DNA from 3 places in the Exiguobacterium sp. ZWU0009 genome. Region 2 is predicted to be linked to each of the others. Evidence: predicted binding sites of a transcription regulator. Region 2 holds the regulator's gene; each other region holds the start of a gene.

Region 1 (5,545 bases), 1.4 Mb from region 2:
TGCGTATGATTTAAAGGACGGTAGTGATTTGAAGTTGACAACAAACAAATGGCTGACGCCGGACGGTAACTGGATCCATAAAAAAGGGGTCAAGCCAACGATTGAAGTCAAGCAACCAGCGTACTTCAACGTCACGAAGATCCTGACTGACAAAAAGTCGCTTGAAGTCGGCGATTACGGTAAATCGGTCGAAAACGCTCACTTAGTTCTCGAAGCAATCGGTTACGAGCCAAAAGGACAGGATGGGTATTTCGGTGACACGATGAAGCAAGCTGTCGAAGCCTTACAAAAGGATGCGAAGCTCGACATCACTGGAAAAATCGATCAGCAGACAGCGGGTGAGATGGAGACGCGTCTCCTGAAGAAACTCGAGGACGACAAAAATGACGTCCAGCGGAAAAAAGCACTCGAGGTCGCTGCTCAATAATAAGGAATGGAAAGAGGTCTGAATGCGCGTGGAATTACTCGATGAAATTGGTTGGACCGCGATTAGTCTCATCGCCAGTCCGACCTTGTGGTTAGCACTCCTTGTCAGTTGGGTCATCGGCATCCGGCGTGTCAAACGGGAACGTGGACTATTTCGCTCCCGGACACACGGAAAACGAAGCGATGTCCTCGAAACACTTTTACCAGGGTTACTCGTTGGTCTCGTCTTATCCGTCGTCAGTGGCTGGCTCGGATTGACGCTGACGCCGCAATACGCTTTGCTGTTACTCGGATTCTCAAGTGTCCTGCTGTTGATCGGCATCGTTCGCTTGAACGTACCGCTTTGGCCGATCGTCTTGCTTGGACTTGCCGGTTGGTTCCTAATGGATTCACGTCTTGATCCGGTTCGAGCGGTTGAGCCGAAAATGATTTTATTGCTTGCGACGTTAACGCTCGTCGCGGAATGTCTACTCGTCTGGTGGCGCGGGCAACGACGCCTGTCACCGTCACTCGTCGTCTCGAAGCGTGGTCGCTTCATCGGTGGGCTGTCAGCGAATAAACTTTGGCTATTGCCTTTGCTCGTCTTTGTTCCGGGCGACGTGCTTGAAGCCTGGTGGCCACGTTACAGCTTCCCAGAGCTCGTTCCGATCGTTCTCTGGTTACCGATCGGCTTCAGCTTCCTCTTTACGGGTAAGTTGCCGAAAGAATTGATGCGTCCGCTCGTTCAAGGACGTTTGATTACGAGTCTCGTCGCGATTCTCTTGACGGTTCTTGCATACGTCACCGGACAAGCTGAATGGCTGTACGGAATCGTCTTGTTGCTCGTCCTGCACATTGTGTTGCATCAGCGGGTCAAGCGATTGAACCGGGCACAGACCCCATTGTTCCTCAATGGAACGCGTGGTGCCGTCATTCTCGGAACGCTACCTGATAAACCAGCTGCCGAGATGGGCTTGATTCCGGGCGAAGCGATTTATAAGGTCAATGGTGAAAAGGTCGATTCGGAAACATCGTTCTACGAAGCCATCCAAAAACACAAACCGTATCTGCGTCTTGAAGTCATGAACCATAACGGAGACATCCGGTTTGCGCAACGTGCCTTCTATGAACAAGATCATCATGAGCTCGGCATCCTGTTCGTCAATGAGCCGGTCCATGGTCGCACTAAAGTGCGGTCCTTGCATTAACGAGTACATCCCTGTCACGGAACAGCCGTGACGGGGATTTTTTTGTCGGCAGAAAAATCGAGGATCAACACTCGAAGCAAAAAAGAAACTTTTGCATTTTCGAAAAAAAGGGTAACTTCCTAAAAGGAGCACTTCATAATCGAATGTTTGTTCGTAAAGTGGTACAATAAAAATAGATTTTTTACGTGATGAGGGGGAAGCAAACGATGGAATTTGAACTCGTTTCACCATTTGAGCCAGGCGGTGATCAGCCGACGGCAATCGAAAAATTGGTGACTGGGCTAAAACAAGGCGAACGACATCAGACGTTGCTTGGGGCGACTGGTACCGGGAAGACGTTCACGGTCTCGAACGTCATTAAGGAAATCAAGAAACCGACGCTCGTCCTTGCCCACAACAAAACACTAGCGGGACAACTCTACTCGGAGTTCAAGGAATTCTTCCCGAACAATGCGGTCGAATACTTCGTTAGTTTTTATGATTATTATCAGCCGGAAGCGTATGTCCCATCGACGGATACGTTCATTGAGAAGGACTCTTCGATCAACGATGAGATTGATAAACTACGTCACTCGGCGACGTCCGCCCTGTTCGAACGGGAGGACGTCTTGATCGTTGCGTCTGTCTCGTGTATCTATGGTCTCGGTAACCCGGAAGAGTACAACAATCACGTCTTGTCACTACGTGTCGGCAATGAGATGGGGCGTAACGAGATGCTCCGTCGTCTGATCGACATTCAGTATGAGCGTAACGACATCGATTTCCAACGAGGACGGTTCCGTGTCCGAGGAGACGTCGTCGAAATCTTCCCGGCGTCACGCGACGAACAGTGTGTCCGGGTCGAGTTCTTCGGTGATGAGATTGAACGGATTCGTGACATGGATCCGCTGACAGGTGAGATCGTCGCAGACCGCGAGCATATCTCAATCTTCCCGGCGTCCCACTTCGTGACGGGAGATACCCGTCTTCAGAAAGCGATCGCGAACATCGAGAAGGAACTGGAAGTCCAACTCGCGAAATTACGCGAAGACAATCAGCTACTTGAAGCGCAACGCCTTGAGCAACGAACGAACTACGATCTCGAGATGATGCGTGAGATGGGCTATTGTTCCGGAATCGAGAACTACTCGCGTCACTTGAACTTGATGCCGGAAGGTGCAACACCGTATACGTTGCTTGATTACTTCCCGAAAGACTTCTTGCTCGTCGCCGATGAGTCACACGTCACATTGCCGCAAATTCGCGGGATGTACAACGGAGACCAGGCGCGGAAACAAGTCCTCGTCGACCACGGTTTCCGTCTCCCGTCGGCGAAAGATAACCGTCCGTTACGGTTCGAGGAGTTCGAGGAAAAAGTCAGTCAGGCGATCTATATCTCGGCGACACCAGGACCGTATGAACTCGAACATTCGAAAGAGATGGTCGAGCAAATCATCCGTCCGACCGGTCTCGTTGATCCAACGATCGAGATTCATCCGATCACGGGACAAATCGATTACTTGATGGATAACATCCGTGACCGGGTCGCGAAGAACGAACGTGTTCTCGTGACGACACTGACGAAGAAGATGGCAGAAGACTTGACCGACTACTTGAAGGAGAATGGTGTCAAGGTCAACTACATGCACTCGGAGATCAAGACGCTGGAACGGATTGAAATCATCCGTGACTTACGACTCGGGAAATACGATGTCCTCGTCGGGATCAACTTGTTACGAGAAGGACTCGATATTCCAGAAGTCTCACTCGTGACGATTCTCGATGCCGATAAGGAAGGGTTCCTGCGGTCGGATCGTTCGCTGATTCAAACAATTGGTCGAGCGGCGCGGAACTCGGAAGGACACGTCATCTTGTTTGCTGATAAAGTCACCGATTCGATGCAACGCGCGATCGATGAGACGGAACGCCGTCGCGCAATCCAGATGGCGTTCAACGAAGAACATGGCATCACGCCGCAGACGATCAAAAAGGATGTCCGTGGTGTCATCAGTACGACGATCGAGAGCGACGACACCGTCGAAAAACTCGAGAAGTTCAACAAACTCAAAAAACCGGAGCGCGAAACGTTGCTTGAACAGCTCGACCAAGAGATGCGTCAAGCGGCGAAAGACATGCAGTTCGAACGAGCTGCTGAGCTCCGCGACCTCATATTAGAATTGAAAGCAGGTGCCTAAGTTGGGAGAAAAGAAGAATCAGATTATCATCAAAGGCGCTCGCGTCAATAATCTACAAAACATCGATGTCGAAATCCCCCGCGATCAGCTCGTCGTCTTGACGGGCTTGTCCGGGTCAGGGAAATCATCGCTTGCCTTCGATACGATTTACGCTGAAGGACAACGGCGTTATGTCGAAAGTTTATCTGCCTATGCCCGTCAGTTCCTCGGACAGATGGATAAACCGGATGTCGATACGATTGAAGGACTGAGTCCAGCAATTTCAATCGACCAGAAGACGACGAGTAAAAACCCACGTTCGACGGTTGGAACGGTCACAGAGATCTATGACTATTTGCGTCTGTTGTACGCACGGATTGGTAAACCGATCTGTCCGAATCACGGAATCGAGATTTCGAGCCAGACGATCAGTCAGATGGTTGACCAAGTGATGGAGTTGCCGGAGCGGACCCGTCTGCAAATTCTCGCGCCAATCGTTTCCGGACGCAAAGGTACGCACGTCAAGGTGCTCGACGATTTGAAGAAGGAAGGTTTCGTCCGCGTCCGTGTCAACGGAGAGACGATGGATCTCGCCGAAGAGATCACGCTTGAGAAAAACAAGAAACACTCAATTGAAGTCGTCGTCGATCGTGTCGTCGTGCGACCAGACGTCGAAGCCCGTCTTGCGGACTCACTCGAGACTGCCCTTCGCCTCGCGGACGGTCGGGTCATCGTCGATACGATGGACGGCAACGAACTGTTGTTCAGTGAACACCATGCTTGTCCGATCTGTGGCTTCTCGATCGGCGAACTCGAACCACGCATGTTCTCGTTCAACTCACCATTTGGTGCTTGTACGTCGTGTGACGGTCTCGGAACGAAGCTTGAGGTCGATGTTGATCTCGTCGTGCCACATCCCGATAAGTCATTGAACGAAGGGGCAATCGTGGCCTGGGAACCAACGAGCTCGCAGTATTATCCACAATTACTCAAAGCGGTCTGCGACCACTTCAAGATCGATATGGATACACCGTTCGAACAGTTGTCAGAAGAACACCGTGAAACGATCTTGAACGGAAACACGAAGGAAGAGATTCACTTCCGTTATGAGAATGACTTTGGGATGGTCCGAAATACGAACCTCTACTTCGAAGGGGTCCTCAATAACTTACAACGTCGCTTCAAAGAAACGTCGTCTGATTATATCCGGGAACAGATGGAAGGCTACATGGCGAAGAAAGCTTGTCCGACGTGTAAAGGACACCGCTTGAAACGGGAATCACTTGCCGTCAAAGTATCCGATCATCATATCGGTGAAGTGACGAAGATGTCTGTTAAACAAGCGGTCATGTTCTTCGACGAACTACCGGAGAAGTTGAGTGAGAAGGATCAGACGATTTCGCGGATGATCGTCCGTGAGATTCACGAACGGGCGTCGTTCCTCGAGAACGTCGGTCTCGATTACCTGACGATCTCACGCGCAGCCGGTACGTTGTCCGGTGGGGAAGCGCAACGGATTCGTCTTGCGACACAAATTGGTTCGCGTCTGACGGGCGTCCTCTACGTTCTCGATGAACCATCGATCGGTTTACACCAACGTGATAATGATCGTCTGATCAATACGCTGAAGGCGATGCGTGATCTCGGCAACACGTTGATCGTCGTCGAACACGATGAAGACACGATGATGGCAGCCGACTACTTGATCGATATCGGACCAGGTGCGGGCGATCATGGTGGTTTCGTCACGGCAGCCGGGAAACCGGAAGAGTTGATGCA
Region 2 (5,545 bases):
CGAGTGCTAGGATATACTTGTTTTCCATTTCGAAATCCCCCTTGAGCGGTATGTGTTAGTGAGATGTGATCTTAGTAGATCAATTGATAGATGAACACGGCAATCGCTCCACCGATGATCGGACCGACGACAGGAATCCATGAATAGCCCCAGTCAGATGAACCTTTATTCGGAATCGGTAGGATAGCGTGCGCGATACGCGGTCCAAGGTCACGAGCCGGGTTGATGGCATACCCTGTTGTACCACCGAGCGAGAGACCGATAACGACGACGAGTAAACCGACGATGAGTGGTTTTAAGCCATCTCCGAACGTTGTTAAACCAAGTGCCAAGATACCGAAGACGAGAACAAATGTCCCGATGATCTCAGAAATCAAGTTCGACGGCGTATGACGAATCGCTGGACCTGTTGCGAACACACCGAGTTTTGCAGCTTGATCATCAGTCGCTTCAAAATGTTTCATGTAATGAAGCCAAACGAGAATGGCGCCGATGAAAGCTCCGACAAGTTGTCCGGCAATGTAGATCGGAACGTCTGCCCACGGTAGGTCAGAGTTCAAAGCAAGTGCAATCGTCAATGCGGGGTTCAAGTGTGCTCCACTTTCAGCAGCGACGAATGCTGCTGTCATGACGGCAAGACCCCAAGCGAATGTGATGACGATCCATCCGCTGTTTTCCGATTTCGTCTTTTTCAAGACGACACCGGCGACGACTCCATCCCCGAGCAGGATGAGGATCATCGTACCGATCATTTCCAATACAAAGTTATTCATGCAAAAACCCTCCCTTTGGATTAAAGCAGATAATGGCCTTTCTACTTTAAATTACTCCGAATTGAGAACGTTTTCAATACATATAATTGAAATATAGGAATGGAAATTTTTTATTTTGATGTTTAAAGATACGAAAAAGTGGATAAGAAAACACCTCATTCTGCTTGCAAGCAAGCAAAAGAGGTGTTACCGACGACGTTTTTTTCTTTTTTTAGGTCGAAACCAACTGCTGGAATAATCTAGTAGGATATGAATCGTACTTGCCACCATGATACCGACGACGAATGCAGGCAAGGAAGCGAACCACGAATCAATCGTAGCAGAATCAAGAACCTGAAAATATAGACTTAAAAATAGTAGCGGAATCAGAATCGCAGCACTGTAAAGAAGCCGGATGATGTCTCCGATGATCAGTCCATGTGACCAGATCGATCGGTGAGGCATGATCTTGACATACGGCATCCACAAGACTCGAAATGGTCCAAAGCGATAATACGGTTCTGACTTTAAATCGAGGTCGGGTGACAACCAAAGAGTACCAACAGCGATGCCAATGGCGGTCGGTAACCAATCGGTTTGTTGCGTTGCGACCGAATACGCAACGTAACCCGTCAGTGCGACGGTATTGACGGTATCATGTACATTTCCTGAAGGCATGAAAAAAGACCAGTCGTAACTGGTCCCTCCGTCAATGAATCGTCCGATACACGCCGATTACCTTACCAAGAATGGAGACATTATCGAAATACATCGGATCCATCGAGTCATTTTCTGGTTGTAGACGTACCTGTTGATCTTCTAAGAAGAACCGTTTCACCGTCGCTTCGCTATCTTCGGTCATAGCTACGACGATTTCTCCGTTTTCTGCTGTGTTTTGTTGGCGCACGATGACACGATCGCCGTCAAGAATACCTGCGTTAATCATCGATTCACCATCGATCGTTAACATGAAGACCGTTTCGTTTCCTACATAATGTGCAGGGAGTGGGAACTGTTCTTCGATGTTTTCAATCGCTGTAATCGGAAGACCCGCTGTGACTTTCCCGATGACGGGAACATGGACGATGGCTTCCGTGATTTCTTCAGGCTTATCAAGCAATATCTCAATCGCACGTGGTTTCGTCGGGTCACGGCGAATCATTCCCCGTTTCTCGAGTCGATCCAAATGACCGTGTACCGTCGAGCTAGACGCGAGTCCGACTGCTTCTCCGATTTCACGAACTGATGGTGGATACCCCTTCAGTTTCACTTCAGAGACGATGTAGTCGAGAATCTCTTGTTGGCGCTTAGACATTTTCCGCATACGAATTGCCACCTCTTTCTGGATTGAAGTTTGAAATGTAAGAATATATGTTTCTAGATTCACTATAACATAGAACAAATGAGCGTACAAACAATTGTTCGACATTTTGTGTTGACCGAACACGGGTTCTGTGTTTATTATGAGTTATGCGAACAATTGTTCCGCGAACATTTATTCTAAATCATTCATTTCATATTTGGAGGGATTCATGATGATTCATACGATTCGTACTCATGCTTTTTCAATTCTCTTCTATGCATTAAGTATTGCCTTCGTGATCTTTTTACTCACACCACGCCCGGATGAAAAGGTAGCGCAACTGATGACCGCTTCCGTTACGGTCGATGAGAACGCTACAGTCGAACAAATTGCTGAAGTCTACAATGATGGTTCGATGTCAGATGAAGAATACGTCAACTGGTTGATCAAAAATAATGATGTCGAGACAAAACACGTCATCTCAAAAAGCAAAATCGTTGTACCAATCGCACAACAATGACAAAATGGAAAAGTTGTGAAAGAACGAACAGGGATGTGAGGTACGATGAAGGTCGTGATTTATTGTCGGGTGTCGACCGAAAAAGAAGCACAAGATAGTTCGATTGAACGCCAACGGATGGAGCTTTCCAAGGTCGCGTCTCAAAAGGGTTTTGATGTCATAGACATCGTCTCTGAAAAAGAGAGTGGATATGACGTTGATCGGGAAGGAATGCTGACGGTTCTTGACCATGTGACACGTGATGCGGTAGATGCGGTACTCGTGACAGATGACACACGAATTGGTCGGGGGAATGCGAAAATCGCTATTTTGCACACGTTTAAGAAGCACGGTGTTCGGTTGATGACACTTGATTCCGATGGAGAATACCAGCTTGCGGATGCAGAAGCAATGGTCCTTGAGATTGTCTCACTGGTGGAAGAATATCAACGGAAACTGCATAACGCAAAAATTGCGCGCGGCATGCGGCGAGCTGTTGAACAAGGCTTTCGCCCGGAACGAAATCTGAATCGCCAAGGAGAGAACTCTGGGCGTAGTCGAAAGGACGTACCGATCGAAGAAATCGTACGTCTTCGAGAGCTCGGACTGACGTTTTCAGATATCGCCATCACCTTGCGTGGGATGGGACATGATATTTCAAAAGCAACGGTCAATCGTCGATATCTTGAATACCGCGAACTGACACCTAGCCCGGAATGAAGAGCAAGTTACCCGTCGACTGACGCGGTTAACTTGCTTTTTTTTATAGCCTCTTTTAAAGTAAGGATACAATTGAACAACTCAAGTTTGAGTCGTACAGAAAGAGGGATTCCATGTTATCACAAGAACAATTAGATCGAATCAATGCATTAGCGAATAAATCAAAAGTCGAGCCGTTATCAGAAGCCGAAACGGCAGAGCAAAAAGAGTTACGTGCAGCGTATCTCGCAGCATTCCGTGGATCGTTCAAAAACCAACTCATGGGCATGAAAATCGTCGATGAAGAAGGAACGGACGTAACACCAGAGAAATTGAAACAAGCACAAGAAGAAGAACGGAATAAACAATAATCGTTTATTTCTTCTATAGTAAGGAAGAGGTCCCCAATCGGTGGATCTCTTTTTTGTTAGATTGGTTAGATAGGAAACATTGTACGATAGCAATACATCTTAATAGAGATCTTTCATCGATTCATACATCCTGTATGAGTCGGAAGAACGGCTATAGATAGCGCATTCATTTTAATGTGACATACTATTTAGAAAAGTTGTATCACATTTGAGAGTGTGCTAAAATGAGTAGGAATTTGTGAAAAAGAGAGAGGATGATTGTTTTGACGAACATGACGACAGTAGAACAATTAGCAATTAATACGATTCGTACCTTATCGATTGATGCCGTACAAAAGGCGAACTCGGGTCACCCAGGTATGCCAATGGGAGCAGCGCCGATGGCATTCTCGCTTTGGGCGGATCATATGAACCACAATCCTAAAAATCCAGAATGGTTCAACCGCGACCGTTTTGTACTTTCAGCCGGACACGGTTCGATGCTTCTCTACTCACTCCTCCACCTATCGGGATATGATCTATCAATGGATGATCTTAAATCATTCCGTCAATGGGGATCAAAAACACCAGGTCACCCGGAATACCGTCACACGGCTGGTGTAGACGCAACGACAGGTCCACTTGGTCAAGGGATTGCAATGGCAGTTGGTATGGCGATGGCAGAGCGTCATCTTGAAGCAAAATACAACCGTGACGATCTCAACGTCGTCGATCACTTCACATACGGAATCTGTGGAGACGGAGACTTGATGGAAGGTGTCTCAGCTGAAGCGGCTTCACTCGCAGGTCACCTTGGTCTTGGTAAATTGGTCGTATTGTATGATTCAAACGATATCTCACTTGATGGCGATCTCGATAAATCATTCTCTGAAAACGTCCAGAAGCGCTTCGAAGCGTACAACTGGCAAGTCATTCGCGTAGAAGACGGAACGGATATCGATTCGATTTCGAAAGCAATCGCGGCGGCACAAGCAGAGACGACAAAACCAACATTGATCGAAGTCAAGACAGTCATCGGTTTCGGTTCACCGAACAAATCAGGTAAATCGGCTTCTCACGGTGCACCACTCGGTGAAGCGGAAATCAAATTAACGAAAGCAAGCTACATTTGGGATCACGAAGAGTTCTACGTGCCTGAAGAAGTTAAGTCATTGTTTGACGAGCGGATCGTCCAACGTGGTGCTTCTGCAGAAGACGCATGGAACGAGACGATGAAACAATACGAAGCAGCTCATCCAGAATTGCATGCTGAACTCGTTCGCGCGATCGCAAACGAATTGCCAAGCAACTGGGAAGCAGATCTTCCGACGTACGACTTGTCATCGAAAAAAGCGACACGCCAAACGAGCGGTGAAGTCTTGAATGGTCTTGCGAAGAACGTTCCGACATTGTTCGGTGGTTCAGCTGACCTTGCAGGATCGAATAACACGATGCTCAAAGGCGAAGCAGATTTCGATATCGAACCAAGCGGTCGTAACATCTGGTTCGGTGTACGTGAATTCGCAATGGCTGCGGCTGTCAACGGTATGGCACTTCACGGCGGCGTCATTCCTTACGGCGCGACATTCTTCGTCTTCTCGGATTACCTCCGTCCAGCGGTTCGTCTTGCTGCGTTAATGGGACTTCCATCAATCTTCGTCTTGACGCACGATTCGATTGCTGTTGGTGAAGATGGTCCAACACACGAGCCAGTCGAACACTTGATGAGTTTCCGTGCAATGCCGAACGTCACGATTTACCGTCCTGCAGACGGAAAAGAGACGATCGCAGCATGGAAAACAGCGGTTCAAGCGAAAGACAAACCGACACTTCTCGTCTTGACACGTCAAGGTCTTCCTGAACTTGAAGGTACGACGACAGAGGGCGCTGAAAAAGGTGGTTATGTCATCGCTGGTGATGTGACGAAAGCTGATACACTCTT
Region 3 (5,545 bases), 490 kb from region 2:
GTGACCTGACTATTTCTTCTATTGTAGCCGTTATTGGTCAGTGTTTCAATTTGTAAACGATATTTATAGCGATAAATCTCAAAATTCCGAGCGTTCGTCTCAAAATCCCCCTCTCCTGCCCCGTTAAATCTAAAAAAGCTCCCCCGTTAACCGGAGGAGCTGCATTTTATCGTGTATACCAGTCAAGCAATGGACCAAATTTCTCTTCATCGTAAGCAAATGAACCGTTCGACAAGCGGTCGAGGAACGATAACGAACCAATTTGGATCGTTTTCTCTTGCTCTTTCCCGCTGAGGACCAATTCTTTCGCTTGTGTGACGTCGATCAGTGCTGCGACTTGGTGTGGTTTCGATTTCAAATCACGGAGCAACTGTAAGCCACGGAGCGCACGGCTCGAGACTTGGAACTGATCCGCGAGACGCATCTTCTTCAAAGCACCGCGTTGCGTCAAGAGGACGATCTGTGGTGCTTCCTTGAAGCCGATCGCACCCGCAACGACATCCTGATCCTTCAGGTTGATCGCCTTGACACCGGCAGCTCGGACACCAACGACTGGGACGTCGTCTTCCGTGAACCAGAGCCCGAAGCCGTTCTGTGTCGCGAGGAACAGGTCGGTCTGACCCGTTGAGACCTGCGCATACAAGACTTCGTCGTCTGCCTTCAGACGGACGCCTTGGAGCGGTTTTGACTTCCGCTGCGCGTTGTAGTCACTCAGTTTCGAGCGTTTGACCATTCCTTGACGAGTGACGAACAAGCAATGCTGTGCTTCGTCGAACGAACGAACGAGATCCGCTGAGAGGACCCGGTCGCCCGGTTCGAGTGGAACGAGGTTTGCGACGTGTTGACCGCCATCCTTCCATTTCGTATCCGGTAATTGGTGGACCGGAATCAGCAAGTAGTTTCCACGAACAGTCCAGACGATCAAGTGGTCGGTCGTCATCGCTTGCCCTTGGAGCAACGGACGATCCTGTTCCTTCAAGTCCGGCAAGTCGTTCGAGGCACCGAATGAACGAAGCGACGAGCGTTTGACGTAACCGTTTTTCGATAGGAAGACCATCGTTTCTTCGACAGCGATCATGACTTCCGTCTTCAGCTTCAGTTCTTCAACTTCCGCTTCAATCGTCGAGCGACGTTTGTCCGCGACTTGTTCCTTCAAGACTGTCAATTCCTTGATGATCAGACGATTCCGTGTCTTTTCATCGTTGAGGATCTTCTCGAGACGAGCGATTTCCTTCTCGAGTTTCGCAGCTTCTTCCTGCAACTCGACGATATCGGTATTCGTTAACCGGTATAGCTGGAGCATGACGACGGCTTCCGCTTGACGGTCCGTGAAGTTGAAGCGCGTGATCAGCTTGTCTTTCGCGTCCGCTTTGTTCGACGCAGAACGGATCAAGGCAAGCGTCTCATCGAGAACAGAGATTGCTGTCATCAAGGCAGAAACGACTTCCTGACGGCGTTTCGCTTGTTCGAGGTCAAATGCTGTCCGGCGGATGACGACTTCCTTGACGTGTGCAAGATAGGCATCAAGCAACGTCAAGACGCCCATTTGCCGCGGTGTCCGCTCATGGATCGCGACCATGTTGTAGTTATAAGCAATTTGTAAGTCAGTCTGTTTGAGATAGAAGTGTAAGACACCTTCTGCGTCCGCTTCCTTCTTCAACTCGATGACGACGCGTAAGCCGTCGCGGTCGGTCTCATCACGAACTTCCGCAACCCCTTCGACCTTTTTATCGAGACGGAGTTCTTCCATCCGTTTGACGAGATTGGCTTTATTGACCTCATACGGGAGCTCCGTGATGACGATTTGTTGACGACCGCCCCGCAGTGTCTCAATCGTTGAGCGCGAGCGGATGATGACTTTCCCGCGTCCTGTCTCGAACGCCTTCTTGATGCCATCAAGCCCTTGGACGACACCACCAGTCGGGAAATCAGGACCTTGCATATGTGTCAATAAGTCATCGACGTTCTGGACCGTCCCTGAGATCCGACCAATCGCAGCATCGAGGACTTCTCCCGCGTGGTGCGGTGGAATCTCGGTTGCGTAACCAGCGGAAATCCCCGTCGAACCGTTCATCAGCAAGTTCGGCAGTAGTGACGGTAAGACGAGTGGTTCTTCCGTCGTATCATCGAAGTTCAGCGTGTAATCGACAGTTTGTTTGTTAATCCCGTCGAGAATGAGGCTTGAAACTTTCGATAAACGGGCTTCCGTATACCGCATCGCTGCCGCGCTATCGCCGTCGATCGATCCGTTGTTCCCTTGCATATCGATTAACGGATAACGGAGCTTCCACTCTTGGCTCAAGCGGACCATTGCTTCATAGACTGACGAGTCACCATGCGGATGGTAGTTACCGATGACGACACCGACCGTCTTTGCCGATTTCCGGTAGGCACGGTCAAACAGGTTACCTTCCGTATGCATCGCATACAAGATCCGGCGTTGTACCGGTTTCAGACCATCACGGGCATCCGGTAAGGCACGATCTTGGATGATATATTTCGAATAACGACCAAACCGGTCGCCGACGACTTGCTCGAGCGACAGGTTCAGGATGTTTTGTAGATTAGACATGTTCGTTCACACTCTCTTTCGTCACGTGCTCATTCTCGATGATCGAGAGGTCTTCCGCGAGACCGAAGGCGACATTGTCCTCGATCCACGTCCGGCGGTGTCCGACGTTATCACCCATGAGGACAGAAACGCGTTTTTCCGCTACGGCAGCATCGTCGATCGTGACCCGAATCAACGTCCGTGTCTCCGGATCCATCGTTGTTTCCCAGAGCTGTGGTGCATTCATCTCTCCGAGTCCTTTGTAACGCTGGATCATATAGCCTTTGCCGAATTTCTTCGTCGTTTTCTTAAGTGTCTCTTCGTCCCAGACATATTCGAACTTCTCCGATTTGCCTTTTCCTTTTGAGACACGGTAGAGCGGTGGTAAGGCAACGAAGACCTTCCCAGCATCAATCAACGGACGCATGTAGCGGAAGAAGAACGTCAATAGCAAGACTTGGATATGCGCGCCATCGGTATCGGCATCGGTCATGATGATGACTTTATCAAAATTGCAATCTGACAAGTCGAAATCAGCTCCAACACCGCCACCAATCGCGTGAATGATCGTGTTGATCTCTTCATTTTTCATGATGTCAGCGAGTTTCGCTTTTTCTGTGTTCAAGACCTTACCACGGAGTGGAAGAATCGCTTGGAACGTCCGATTTCGTCCTTGTTTCGCGGAACCACCGGCAGAATCACCCTCGACGAGGAACAGTTCATTCTTGTCCGCGTTCTTCGAAGCAGCAGGCGTCAGTTTCCCGTTCAAGATACTCGAACGTTTCTTCTTTTTCCCGTTTCGTGCTTCTTCGCGGGCTTTTCGTGCCGCTTCCCGAGCTTGCGCTGCGCGGATCGCTTTTTTGATCAACAGCGTCGCCGTTTGCGGGTTTTCTTCCAAGTACGTCGAGAGACGACGACTGATGACAGCGTCACAGCTCGTCCGCGCTTCCGGTGAACCGAGTTTCGACTTCGTTTGTCCTTCGAACTGAAGGAATTCTTCCGGAATCCGGATCGAGACAATCATCGTCAAGCCTTCGCGGATATCGTTTCCGTCGAGGTTCTTATCTTTTTCCTTCAAGAGCGTGTTCTTCCGGGCATATTCATTCATGACCCGTGTCATTGCTGTCTTCGCGCCGACTTCGTGTGTTCCACCGTCGCGTGTCCGGACGTTGTTGACGAACGAAAGAACGTTTTCCGAGTATGCATCCGTGAACTGGAAGGCGATATCGACTTCGATCTCGTTTTCTGTTCCTTCGAACGCAACCGTCGGATGCAGTGTGTCTTTATCATCGTTCAAGTACTGGACGAATTCACTAACACCGTCTTGGTACTGGAAGATGTCCTGCTTATCGGACCGTTCGTCCGTCAGCGTAATCTTCAGACCCTTCAGCAAGAAGGCGGATTCGCGCAACCGTTCCGCGAGCGTATCGTAATTATAGGTTAACGTACTGAAGATCGAGCCATCTGGCTTAAAGTAGACGCTCGTTCCTTTTTGACGTGTCGTACCTGTTTCAAGCAATGTCGTTTTCGGCATCCCGCCGTTTTCGAACGTTTGCTCATATTGTTTTCCGTCACGGAAGATCGTCACTTTCAAGTCCGTTGATAAGGCGTTAACAACTGACGCCCCAACGCCGTGTAATCCACCGGACGTCTTGTAACCGCCCTGACCGAACTTACCACCGGCGTGAAGGACGGTGAAGATGACTTCTGCTGTTGGTTTACCAGACGCATGCATCCCCGTCGGCATTCCGCGTCCATGGTCACGCACCGTAATCGCATTATCTTTATGAATCGTGACATCAATTTGTTCCCCGAAACCTGCAAGCGCCTCATCGATCGCGTTATCAACGATCTCGTAGACGAGATGGTGAAGTCCACGGTGATCGGTTGAACCGATATACATACCTGGGCGCTTCCGGACTGCTTCGAGTCCTTCGAGCACCTGTATGGCATCATCATTGTAGTTATTTAAGTCTGTCGCCATTCATTTCACCTCAAAATTCGAAATTACGACGTCGTTTTTACAAACGTTCGTTCGTTATTTCGAGTAGTCTGTCTCTAATTGTAGGCATCTTCTTGCTTCCTGACAAGCATAACCTGTAAAGCGCATGAAAAAAGACACCTTCACGAACGGGTGAAGATGCCTGAAATCGTGCGATGACTCACAGATATTGATGCTCAATCTTGATGCAACGATTCTCAATATAAGGAATGCCGGCACCGAGTGCCAGGCTCTCGGCTTCAACACTTGAGAGACCGAGCTGATTCCAAATCATCCCGACGTCACCATGAGCGACAGCATCTTTCGCGACATCCGCTAAAAACTCCGACCGACGGAAAACATCGACGATATCGATGTGCCCTGGAATGCTCGCGACACTCGGATAGACTTTTTGACCGTTCCACTCGTTTAACGTCGGATTGACTGGAATGACTTCGTATCCATGTTGGACTAAGTAGTCAGCGATCCAGTTCGCCGTCTTCCCGGAATCACTTGAGACGCCGACGACCGCAATGCGTTTGGCATCCTTCAAATATTGACGTGCTTGTTGATCGGTAATCATCTAGAACTCCCCCTTATGAAAATAACTCTTACCTAACACTCTATACCCGAACCAAGATGAAGTATGCGAAATCGAGCATGTTTTCGACGTTTTTCAGAAATCGTCTTGAAATCAAATGAGTCGACCAATGACCCGTCGAACAGCTTCTCGATGCAACTGAGAGCGAAATTGAATATTCATTCTTTTTTGATGTTTTAGGTGACATAATACTATTATTGTTATTACAGAGAATATTGCAGCTTAAAAATCATAAAAAATAGGTTGAATTCTCACGTGCATTGAGTTGACCAACGACCCGTCCAGTATGTTGTCGATGCAACTGAGAGCTCCCTGTCTGATAATTTAAAGTTGCGTGAAATAACTATTTCACGCAAACAAGTGTCTGACGTACCAACGTTTGGTATACTACTACTAGAGGGGTGATTGTCGG

What was found. The regulator LexA, encoded in region 2, represses DNA repair genes until DNA is damaged. The targets are predictions, from matches to a motif close to CGAACATATGTTCG.
Region 1: the regulator LexA is predicted to act here: its motif matches at 1,754-1,767, upstream of uvrB (excinuclease ABC subunit UvrB).
Region 3: the regulator LexA is predicted to act here: its motif matches at 4,576-4,589, upstream of parE (DNA topoisomerase IV subunit B).

What each region holds. Positions count from the first base shown of each region.
Region 1 is NZ_CP018057.1:2,566,246-2,571,790, reverse strand. Features, by position in the region: gene L985_RS13435 (S41 family peptidase) at 1-427, shown strand, start outside; gene L985_RS13430 (PDZ domain-containing protein) at 450-1,613, shown strand; gene uvrB (excinuclease ABC subunit UvrB) at 1,820-3,787, shown strand; gene uvrA (excinuclease ABC subunit UvrA) at 3,789-5,545, shown strand, end outside.
Region 2 is NZ_CP018057.1:1,174,609-1,180,153, forward strand. Features, by position in the region: gene glpK (glycerol kinase GlpK) at 1-28, opposite strand, end outside; gene L985_RS05985 (MIP/aquaporin family protein) at 72-773, opposite strand; gene L985_RS05990 (metal-binding protein) at 960-1,430, opposite strand; gene lexA (transcriptional repressor LexA) at 1,462-2,076, opposite strand; gene yneA (cell division suppressor protein YneA) at 2,288-2,575, shown strand; gene L985_RS06005 (YneB family resolvase-like protein) at 2,621-3,274, shown strand; gene L985_RS06010 (DUF896 domain-containing protein) at 3,388-3,624, shown strand; gene tkt (transketolase) at 3,897-5,545, shown strand, end outside.
Region 3 is NZ_CP018057.1:1,669,102-1,674,646, forward strand. Features, by position in the region: gene parC (DNA topoisomerase IV subunit A) at 167-2,572, opposite strand; gene parE (DNA topoisomerase IV subunit B) at 2,565-4,535, opposite strand; gene L985_RS08785 (CoA-binding protein) at 4,714-5,115, opposite strand.